DNA from 3 places in the Streptomyces sp. NPDC058632 genome. Region 3 is predicted to be linked to each of the others. Evidence: riboswitches for the same ligand, from Rfam matches in the RefSeq annotation. Region 3 holds a riboswitch; each other region holds the start of a gene.
What was found. A riboswitch is a leader RNA that binds a small molecule or an ion and turns the genes downstream of it on or off. The one in region 3 is predicted to bind cyclic di-AMP.
Positions count from the first base shown of each region.

Region 1: it holds a riboswitch for cyclic di-AMP, as region 3 does, so the genes downstream of both, ACFWVE_RS07025 (transglycosylase family protein) here and ACFWVE_RS15755 (M23 family metallopeptidase) in region 3, are expected to answer to the same signal.
Region 2: it holds a riboswitch for cyclic di-AMP, as region 3 does, so the genes downstream of both, ACFWVE_RS03800 (transglycosylase SLT domain-containing protein) here and ACFWVE_RS15755 (M23 family metallopeptidase) in region 3, are expected to answer to the same signal.

Region 1 is NZ_JBHXQZ010000011.1:85,324-88,590, forward strand. Features, by position in the region: gene eno (phosphopyruvate hydratase) at 1-652, opposite strand, end outside; gene ACFWVE_RS07025 (transglycosylase family protein) at 984-1,742, opposite strand; cyclic di-AMP (ydaO/yuaA leader) riboswitch at 1,747-1,916, opposite strand; gene ACFWVE_RS07030 (transglycosylase family protein) at 2,248-3,189, opposite strand.
Region 2 is NZ_JBHXQZ010000005.1:69,131-72,397, reverse strand. Features, by position in the region: gene ACFWVE_RS03805 (HAD family hydrolase) at 1-852, shown strand, start outside; gene ACFWVE_RS03800 (transglycosylase SLT domain-containing protein) at 953-1,435, opposite strand; cyclic di-AMP (ydaO/yuaA leader) riboswitch at 1,441-1,603, opposite strand; gene ACFWVE_RS03795 (polyprenyl synthetase family protein) at 2,226-3,236, shown strand.
Region 3 is NZ_JBHXQZ010000035.1:34,442-37,708, forward strand. Features, by position in the region: gene ACFWVE_RS15750 (M16 family metallopeptidase) at 1-1,288, shown strand, start outside; cyclic di-AMP (ydaO/yuaA leader) riboswitch at 1,524-1,687, shown strand; gene ACFWVE_RS15755 (M23 family metallopeptidase) at 1,701-2,474, shown strand; gene ACFWVE_RS15760 (GntR family transcriptional regulator) at 2,729-3,267, shown strand, end outside.

The sequences.
Region 1 (3,267 bases), on a different contig from region 3:
CCTCGCGGTTGGAGCCGAGGTTCGGGGCGAAGCCGCCCTCGTCGCCGAGGCCGGTGGACAGGCCGCGGCCCTTCAGCACCTTCTTCAGCGTGTGGTAGACCTCGGTGCCCCAGCGCAGGGCCTCGGAGAAGGACTCCGCGCCGATCGGGGCGATCATGAACTCCTGGATGTCCACGTTGGAGTCCGCGTGCGAACCGCCGTTGAGGATGTTCATCATCGGCACCGGCAGCAGGTGCGCGTTGGGGCCGCCGAGGTAGCGGAAGAGGGGCAGGTCGCTGGCCTCGGAGGCGGCGTGGGCTACGGCCAGGGAGACGCCGAGGATGGCGTTGGCGCCGAGGGAGCCCTTGTTGTCGGTGGCGTCCAGGTCGAACATCGCCTGGTCGATCAGGCGCTGCTCGGTGGCGTCGTAGCCCACGAGCTCCGGGCCGATCTGCTCGATGACGGCCAGGACGGCCTTCTCGACGCCCTTGCCCTGGTAACGGTCGGGGTCTCCGTCACGGAGTTCGATGGCCTCGAAGGCGCCGGTGGAGGCGCCGGACGGGACGGCGGCACGACCCGTGCTGCCGTCGTCGAGGCCGACCTCGACCTCGACCGTGGGGTTGCCTCGGGAGTCCAGGATTTCCCGGGCTACGACGACGTCGATGGACGGCACGAGCATCTCCTTCATGGATGTGACGTGATTCAGCGGGGCCACGGGGCCCTGCGGACCCGAGCCTATCCGGCTCGGGGCGATCGGCCATCCGGTCGGCCGCTTCACGGACAGAACCGAGAGTAAATTGTTTCCGAACGGAACAAAGAGGTTTCCGGGAAATCCGGGAAACGGGGAACCGGGTCCGGCGCCGCGGCACGGACCGCCTCCGGCACCGCGTACGGACCGGATCCGGGCGCCGGCCACGAAAAAGCCCCGCCCCGGCGCGTACGGGGACACGCGCCGGGGCGGGGCAGACCCCGCGGGGACGGGGCCCGGGCCTGCGGCCGCCGTCCTACTTCAGGTGCAGCTGCTGGCCGGGGTAGATGAGGTCGGCGTCCTCGACGATGTCGTCGTTCAGCTTGAACAGCTTGTCCCAGCCGCCCTTGACGTCGTGCTCCGAGGCGATCGAGCTGAGGGTGTCCCCCTTGAGGACCTTGTACTCGCCGTCGCCCTTCTCGACCTTCTCGCCGGTCGGGGTGGTGACGGTCTTCTTGGCGGCCGGACGCTCCTCGGAGCGGGAGGCCTTCTGCTCGGCGGAACGCTCGGGAGCGGCCTCGGTGCTCTGCTCCGGGGCCTGCTGCTCCGGGGCCTGCTGCTGGGAGCTCTGCGAGGAGCCGCTGTCCTGGCTGCCGGAGCTCTGGCCGCCCGAGCCCCCGGCGGAACCGCCACCGGTGTAGGCGGCGCCGGACAGGCCCTTGCCGCAGACCGGCCAGGCACCCTTGCCCTGGCCCGCGAGGACCTTCTCGGCGATCTCGATCTGCTGGGCCTTGCCGGCCTGGTCGGCGGTGGCGGCGTACTTCGTGCCGCCGTAGCCGGCCCAGGTGGAGGCGGAGAACTGCAGACCGCCGTAGTAGCCGTTGCCGGTGTTGATCGACCAGTTGCCGCCGGACTCGCACTGGGCGACGGCTTCCCACTCGGAGGCGGTGGCGGCGGAGGCGCTGCCGGCCGCCATCAGCGGGGCGGCGACGGCGGCACCGGTGACGCCGGCGACGGCGATGACACGGGTGGCCCTGGACGGACGACGGTGCTTGCCCTTGCTGGAAAACAGCATGGATGGATCCCCTCACCGACGCCTACGAGGTGAGCTGTCGGGTTCGGGCCGGTTGAGTTGCCCGGCCGCGTTCCCTTGCGGGACGCGGCTTCACCCCGAGCCGTATCCGGCGTACTTCACCGGATCCGGCGCCTACCTTGGGTCCCCCGCTCCTGCCTACGGCGCATGACGCGACGACTGTTCCCGTGCTGCCACTGGCAGGATTCGGCGTGGCGGCAGCCGGGGCCCGCGATGGCGAGCGATCACGACCGTAGACATGCTCGCAGCGGATTATCAAAGACGATCAGGGCTTCTGAGACCTATCTCTCATCACCTTTAAACCAGACATTCGTTGCGAACCGGGACTCTCAACTTCCGGCCTCGGCGCGCTTTTTCGCACGCCGAGTCGCCTGTCACCCGGTCGGCGCGCCGTCGCCACCCAGCCGGCGTAAGGCCGACTCCCGAACAACCGGCCATCACTGCGGGAATGTCAGCATTCACCCGATTGAAACCCGGATGCGCTTTCCTAGCCGAAAAGGGTGAGATTCGGGGCGGCGGCACCTTCGGCCTCGTCGCCCCCGCCGTACTGGGCGAGCCATCCGCCGCCGAGGGCAAGGGAGTCGGAGGCGACCGAGGAGCCGCTCGCGGAGCCCGGGGCGGAGTCGCTCGACGGGGAGGAGCTGTCGAGGCCGCGCGTGAAGCCGAGACCGCCGCGCGAGGCGTGCTTGCCGGAGGACCCGGCCTCACGGTCCTCACGCGCCTCTTCCTCGGCGCTGACGCCGCGGTGACGGCCGTTGCCGGAGTTCTCACCGTCGACCGATTCCGAAGCGTCGGACTTTTGCCCCGACTTGTCCGAATCATCGCCCTTGGCGGAGGGAGACGCGGAGGCGGAGGGGGAAGCGTCGGGGGCGGCCGATCCGTCCGCCCCTCCTTCCTCCTCCCGGTCGTCCGCAGCGCCCTCGGCGCCCTTCGCGTCCTTCGCGTCCGACGAGGAGCCGGCGGACTGGGACGGCGACGGAGTGGCGGACCTCTCGGAGCCGGACGTGCCCGACGAGTCGCCCTCCACGCCGGTGTCGATGTCGAGCACGGACGAGTCCTGCTCCAGGCCCCCGAGCAGCCCGCAGGCTCTCCACGCGCCGACACCCTGGTCGGCGAGGATCTTCTCGGCCACGGCTATCTGCTGGCCGCGGCTGGCCTGGTCGGCGCTGGTCGCGTAGTCGAGGCCGCCGTACGCCTCCCAGTCCTCCTGGGTCAACTGCAGGCCGCCGTAGTAACCGTTGCCGGAGTTCTGGCTCCAAGAGCCGCCCGACTCGCACTCGGCCACCCGGTCCCAGGTCGAGCCGTCGGCGGCACTGGCGGCGCCGGCTCCGAGGAGGGGGATCGCGATGGCCGAGCCGGTCACTCCGGCCGCGACGAGAAGAGCCGGAGCCTGGCGGGGGCGACGGTGACGACCGTTCCCGGAGAGCATGCGGAGACCTTTCGCAGGACAACAGTTGCTCGCACGGCGCTTCGAACCATGGCGTTTGAAAAGCGGGACGCCGCGCTT
Region 2 (3,267 bases), on a different contig from region 3:
TGCTCGCTCATCGCCACCGACCTGGACGGGACGCTGCTGCGCGACGACGACACCCTCTCCGACCGCTCCCTCGCCGCGCTGGAGCTGGTGGCGCGGGCCGGTGTCCGGCACCTCGTGGTGACGGGGCGCCCGGCGCCCAGAGTGCGGCCGCTCCTGGACGACCTGGGGTCCACGGGGCTCGCGGTGTGCGGACAGGGCGCGCAGGTGTACGACGCCGGCACGGACCGGCTGCTGTGGTCGGTCACCCTGGACCGGGAACTGGCGGAGACCGCGCTCGGCAAGATCGAGGCCGAGGTCGGGGAGCTGTACGCCGCGGTCGACCAGAACGGAGTGGACGGGCTCACCCTGATCGAGCCGGGCTACCTGATGCCGCACCCGACGCTGCCCGCCGTGCGGGTCGAACGGCGGGACGATCTGTGGGCCCGGCCGATCAGCAAGGTGCTGCTGCGCCATCCCGGCCTGACCGACGACGAGTTGGCGGCGACGGCCCGTGCGGCGGTCGGCTCGCTGGCCACGGTCACGATGTCGGGTCCGGGCACCGTGGAACTCCAGCCGTGCGGTGTCACCAAGGCGACGGGTCTCGCACTGGCCGCCGAGTACCTGGGGCTGGATCCCGAGCGGACCATCGCCTTCGGCGACATGCCCAACGACATCCCGATGTTCGACTGGGCGGCCCACGGAGTCGCCATGGCCAACGCGCACCCCGAGCTCAAGGCGGTGGCCGACGAGGTCACCACGTCGAACGAGGACGACGGCGTGGCCGTCGTCCTCGAGCGGTTGTTCGGCGGAGCGGAGCCGCGCGTGCCCCAACACGTGCTGTCCCGCCCCAGGCCCGGGAGGGTGTCCCGGTAGGCCCCGGTGTTCGCCGGTGTGGCCGGTGCCGCCGGCGTTCCGGTGTCCCGGCGTTCCGACGGGCCCGGGTGTCGCGGATGTCTCGGATGCCTCAGGTGTCTCAGTAGGCGCCGAAGACGTTGTCGATGGAGCCGTAGCGGTCCGCCGCGTAGTTGCAGGCCGCCGTGATGTTCGCGACCGGGTCGAACGGGTCGAAGGCCGTGCCGGGCACGTGGTACGCCTGGAAGGTCGGGTCGATGACCTGGAGCAGGCCCTTCGACGGGGTGCCGGCCATGGCGTTGGAGTCCCACAGGTTGATGGCCTGCGGGTTGCCGGACGACTCGCGCAGGATGTTGCGGTGGATGGAGTCGTAGCTGCCGGGGATGCCGTGCTGCGCCATGACGGACAGCGACTCGCGGATCCAGCCGTCGAGGTTGTCCGGGTACGCGGTCACGGTGCCGGCGGCAGGGGCGGGCGCGGCGGGCGCGGCGGAGGCGGTGGTGGCGCCGAACAGCGGGAGGACGACCGCCGCGACACCGGCGACGGCGAAGGAGCGGACGAGGCGGGAGCTGCCGAAGCGGCGGGGCGGACCGGATGCGGTCATGTCTGTGTTCCTCTCCTACGCCTGCGAGGTGAGCTGTCGGGTTCGGGCGGGAGAGTGCCCGGCCGTGCCCCTGCGGGCATGGCTTCACCCCGAGCCGTTCCGGGTGCGAACCGGTCCGGCGGCTTACCTGGGTCCCCCGCTCCTGCCGTGCGTGAGTGAGTTCGTCGATGGGTGGCGCGGGCGGCGGCAGGATTCGGCGTCCGCCCGACAAGCCGGGAACGTATGCGAGCGCACTTGTCGGAAACAAGTGAGACCGTCACGGATCGAGCCGTTTGATCTTGCCGTGGGGGTTTTGAGGTGCTTGATCCTTTGCGGACGCCAAGGGTCAACTCGCTTGCGGGGCAAGGGGAAGCGCCGGCGAGCGCGAGGGGCGGGCGCGTCGGGGTGCGCGTGACTCACTTCACTGGCCGCACCGCGTGGGAGTATTTGCCGCCAAAGGGAATTTGCTTGGTAATTACGGCAAATCGGACTCCGGGGTGGGCGGGACGGCCTGCGTGCGGGACCGTGCGCCGGACCGCGTTCCGGGTTGCGCCTCGGGAGCGGGACGCTGTGTCCGGAAAGCGATGAATATTCTTTTTTGCCACCTGGTCGGAAACGGTCTGAGGGTGATCCGATACGGAGGGCGCCGTGAGGCGCCGTCCGCGCGTGTGCGGGTGAGTCCGGGGAATGCGGGTGCTGGCGGTGATCGAAACATGACCGGATACGCTGGTTGGAGTGATGTCAGCGACCTATCGACAAACTGTGCAAGACGTCTAAGCGCCGGTGGACACCAGCAGACAGGAGACCCCTCGTGACCGTCGTCGGGCCGTTCGGGCTGAGCGTGCGGGACCAGGCTCTGGAAGCCGATGTCCAGGCCGGGATGACGGCTGTCGAGGAAGGGCTGCTCGAGGCCACGAAGAGTGAGGTCCCCTTCATCACCGAGGCCGCCCAGCACCTGGTGCGGGCCGGTGGCAAGCGGTTCCGGCCGCTGCTCGTGACGCTCGCCGCCCAGTTCGGCGACCCCTACGCGCCCGGTGTCGTGCCGTCCGCCGTGGTCGTGGAGCTGACCCACCTGGCCACGCTGTACCACGACGACGTGATGGACGACGCCACCGTGCGGCGCGGGGTCCCCAGCGCCAACACCCGCTGGGGCAACTCCGTCGCGGTCCTCACCGGCGACTTCCTCTTCGCGCGCGCGTCGCACATCCTGGCCGACCTCGGCCCGGAGGCCGTACGGGTACAGGCCGAGGCGTTCGAACGACTGGTCACCGGTCAGATCCTGGAGACCGCGGGGCCGCAGGAGGGCCGGGACCCGGTCGACCACTACCTGGACGTCCTCGGCGGCAAGACCGGCTCGCTGGTCGCCGTCGCCTGCCGGTTCGGCGCCATGATGTCCGGCGCGGACGACACGGTCGTGGACGTGCTGACCCAGTACGGCGAGCGCCTCGGGGTCGCCTTCCAGCTCGCCGACGACGTACTGGACATCGCCTCCGACTCCCACGAGTCCGGCAAGACCCCGGGCACCGACCTGCGTGAGGGCATCCCGACGCTGCCCGTACTGCGGCTGCGCGAGCGGGCGGCCCGGCTGGGGCTGGCCGAGGACATCGCCCTGTGCGAGCTGCTCGACTCCGACCTCGGCGACGACGCCCGGCACGCCGAGGCGCTGCGGCTGCTGCGCGCCCACCCCGCACTGGAGCAGGCCCGCCAGGACACCGTGCGCTATGCGCAGGAGGCGCGCTCGGCGCTGGCCCCGCTGCCGGAGTGCGAGTCGAAGACGGCCCTGGTCGAGCTGTGCGACGCCGTGGTGCACCGGGCCGGCTGACCTGCCGCCGTCCCCGTCCGCCACCCCTGGT
Region 3 (3,267 bases):
TCTGACAGTGCTGCGCTGCCACCGCCCCGGCCAGCAGATCGTCGCTGTCGAGGTGCTCCTCGACGCGCCCCTGGAGGCCGAGCCGGCCGGTCTCGACGGTGTCGCCACCATCACCGCGCGGGCGTTCTCCGAGGGCACGGACAAGCACTCCGCCGAGGAGTTCGCCGCCGAACTGGAGCGCTGCGGCGCGACCCTGGACGCCTACGCCGACCACCCCGGCGTCCGCCTGAGCCTGGAGGTGCCGGCCTCCCGGCTCGCCAAGGGGCTCGGACTGCTCGCCGACGCCCTCAGGGCGCCCGCGTTCGCCGACAGCGAGATCGAGCGCCTCGTCCGCAACCGCCTCGACGAGATCCCGCACGAGCTGGCCAACCCGTCCCGCCGCGCCGCCAAGGAACTCTCCAAGGAGCTGTTCCCGGCGACGTCGCGCATGTCCCGCCCGCGCCAGGGCACCGAGGAGACGGTCGCCGGCATCGACTCGGCGGCCGTACGCGCCTTCTACGAGAATCACGTCCGCCCCGCGACGACCACCGCGGTGGTCGTCGGCGACCTCACCGGCACCGACCTGGACGAGCTGATCGGCGACACCCTCGGCGCCTGGACCGGATCGGCGGCCCGGCCGCGGCCCGTCGCGCCGGTCACCGCCGACGACACGGGCCGCGTCGTGATCGTGGACCGTCCCGGCGCCGTACAGACGCAGCTGCTCATCGGCCGCGTCGGCGGGGACCGGCACGACCGCGTGTGGGCCGCGCAGGTGCTCGGCACCTACTGCCTGGGCGGTACCCTCACCTCCCGCCTGGACCGCGTCCTGCGCGAGGAGAAGGGCTACACCTACGGCGTGCGGTCGTTCGGCCAGGTCCTCAGGTCCGCCCCGGACGGTACCGGCGCGTCGCTGCTCGCCATCAGCGGCTCCGTGGACACCCCGAACACCGGACCCGCCCTGCAGGACCTGTGGGCGGTGCTGCGCACCCTCGCCGCGGAAGGCCTCACCGACGCCGAACGCGATGTCGCCGTGCAGAACCTGGTGGGCGTGGCACCGCTCAAGTACGAGACCGCCGCGGCCGTCGCCGGCACTCTCGCCGACCAGGTGGAGCAGCACCTGCCCGACGACTACCAGGCCGAGCTGTACCGGCGGCTCGCCGCCACCGGCACCGTGGAGGCGACCGCGGCGGTGGTGAACGCCTTCCCGGTGGACCGCCTCGTGACCGTCCTGGTCGGCGACGCGGCGCAGATCAAGGAGCCCGTCGAGGCGCTCGGCATCGGCGAAGTCACGGTGGTGCCGGCCGAGTAGACGGCCCGCCGGCGCACTGCCGGCGGCCGTCCGACCGCACGCCGGACGCGCACGCGCGCGGGGCCCTGGTGACGAGAACGTCACCAGGGCCCCCTTATGCCCGAATTGGGGCAGGAGGTGCCTGTCTGCCCTGTGGGATGCGCTACAAAATCCGGGATCCGTTTGGGAATTGAAAGACGCCCCGCTTAGCGTCAGGCGGTCTGTTCGTCGGGCAGTGCGCCGCACCCGCGGCACCGGACAGTCATCGCCGAGTCCCCGTACGGCGTGAGCCGGGGGAGCCGGGGACCCATCAGCGTCCCTGGGGTGAATCGGACGCCCGCGCGTGCCGCGAGGGGGTCCGTAGGAGACCTTCCTGCTCCGAACCCGTCAGCTAACCCGGTAGGCGAGAAGGAAGGAAAGGACCACCCTGTACATGGCGTTCACCCGCGCCACCGGGAAGCACCGTCGTCCCAGCCGCGTGCATCGCGGCACCGCCAAGGCGGCGGGCGTCGCGGCTCTCACCACCACCGGTGTCATCGGCTCCCTCTCCGCTCCGGCGCTCGCCGCCGGACCCGCCGCGGCGCAGACCGGCCTGACCCCCGTGATCAGCATGGGCGACGAGGTCGCCGCCCGGGTCGACGCCCAGGCCTCCGCCCAGCACGAGGCCGCACGCGAGGCGGCCCAGGCAGCCGCACGCGAAGCCGCCGAGGAGGCCGCCCGGGAGAGGGCCGCCGAGGAGGCCGCCAAGGCCCGCGAGGCCGAAGAGCGCGCCGCGCGTGAGGCCGAGCGCAAGCGTCTCAACACCTTCGTGTCCCCGATCGCGGGCTCCTACGTCTCGACCGGCTACCTGTCCGGCGGCGCCGTCTGGTCCTCCGGCACCCACACCGGTGTCGACTTCCATGCCGCGAGCGGCACCCCCGTGCTCTCGGTCGGCATGGGCACCGTCGTGGAGGCCGGCTGGGGCGGCGCCTACGGCAACCAGGTCGTGATCAGGATGCACGACGGCACGTACACCCAGTACGGCCACCTGTCGTCCGTCGGTGTCTCGGTGGGCCAGCAGGTCACCCCGGGCCTGCAGATCGGTGTCTCCGGCGCCACCGGCAACGTCACCGGCGCGCATCTGCACTTCGAGGCCCGCACCACCGCCGAGTACGGCTCCGACATCGACCCCGTCGCGTACCTCCGCGCGCACGGCGCGAACGTCTGACCGGGGGCACGTCCCCTGGCCGTGGTGTACACCTCGGCGTCCGCGTGATCCCCTGACGCCCCAGGTGTCCGCTTTCCGTGGAATGGCCCCGGCTCGGCTCTCCGAGTCGGGGCTTTCGGTGTTTTCGGCGGCCCGTTGTCCAAAAAACGGACATGATTCCCGGCTCGCCGTCGGAAATTCGCGCGCGTTGCAATAGAGTCACGGAACGGGCGTCACCCGTTGGCGTTATGCGGGGATTAATTCGGAGGTCGGTCATGCGTATTCCGGCGCACTCGGTGTGCACGGCGATCCGGGACGACATCGTCTCGGGTGTCTACGAGCGTGGCGGCCGGCTCACCGAGGAACTCCTCGCCCGGCGCTACGGTGTCTCGCGCGTCCCCGTCCGGGAGGCCCTGCGCACCCTGGAGGCCGAGGGCTTCGTGGTCACCCGGCGCCACGCGGGCGCGTGCGTCGCGGAACCCACCGAGCAGGAGGCCGCCGACCTGCTGGAGATGCGGCTGCTGCTGGAGCCGCTCGGTGCCCTGCGTGCCGCGCAGCGCCGCACCGAGGCCCATCTGAAGGTGCTGCGCGGTCTGGTCCGGCTGGGCCAGGAACGGGCCCGTCAAGGCCACAGTGACGACCTGCGCTCACTGGGCGGCTGGTTCCACGAGACGCTCGCCCAGGCGTCCGGCAGTCCGGCGCTGACGTCGACGCTGATCCAGCTCCGGCACAAGATCGGCTGGATGTACGAGGTGCGGGGGACGAGGGACCCCGTGGAGTGCTGGGCGGAGCACGGTGCGATCGTCGACGCCGT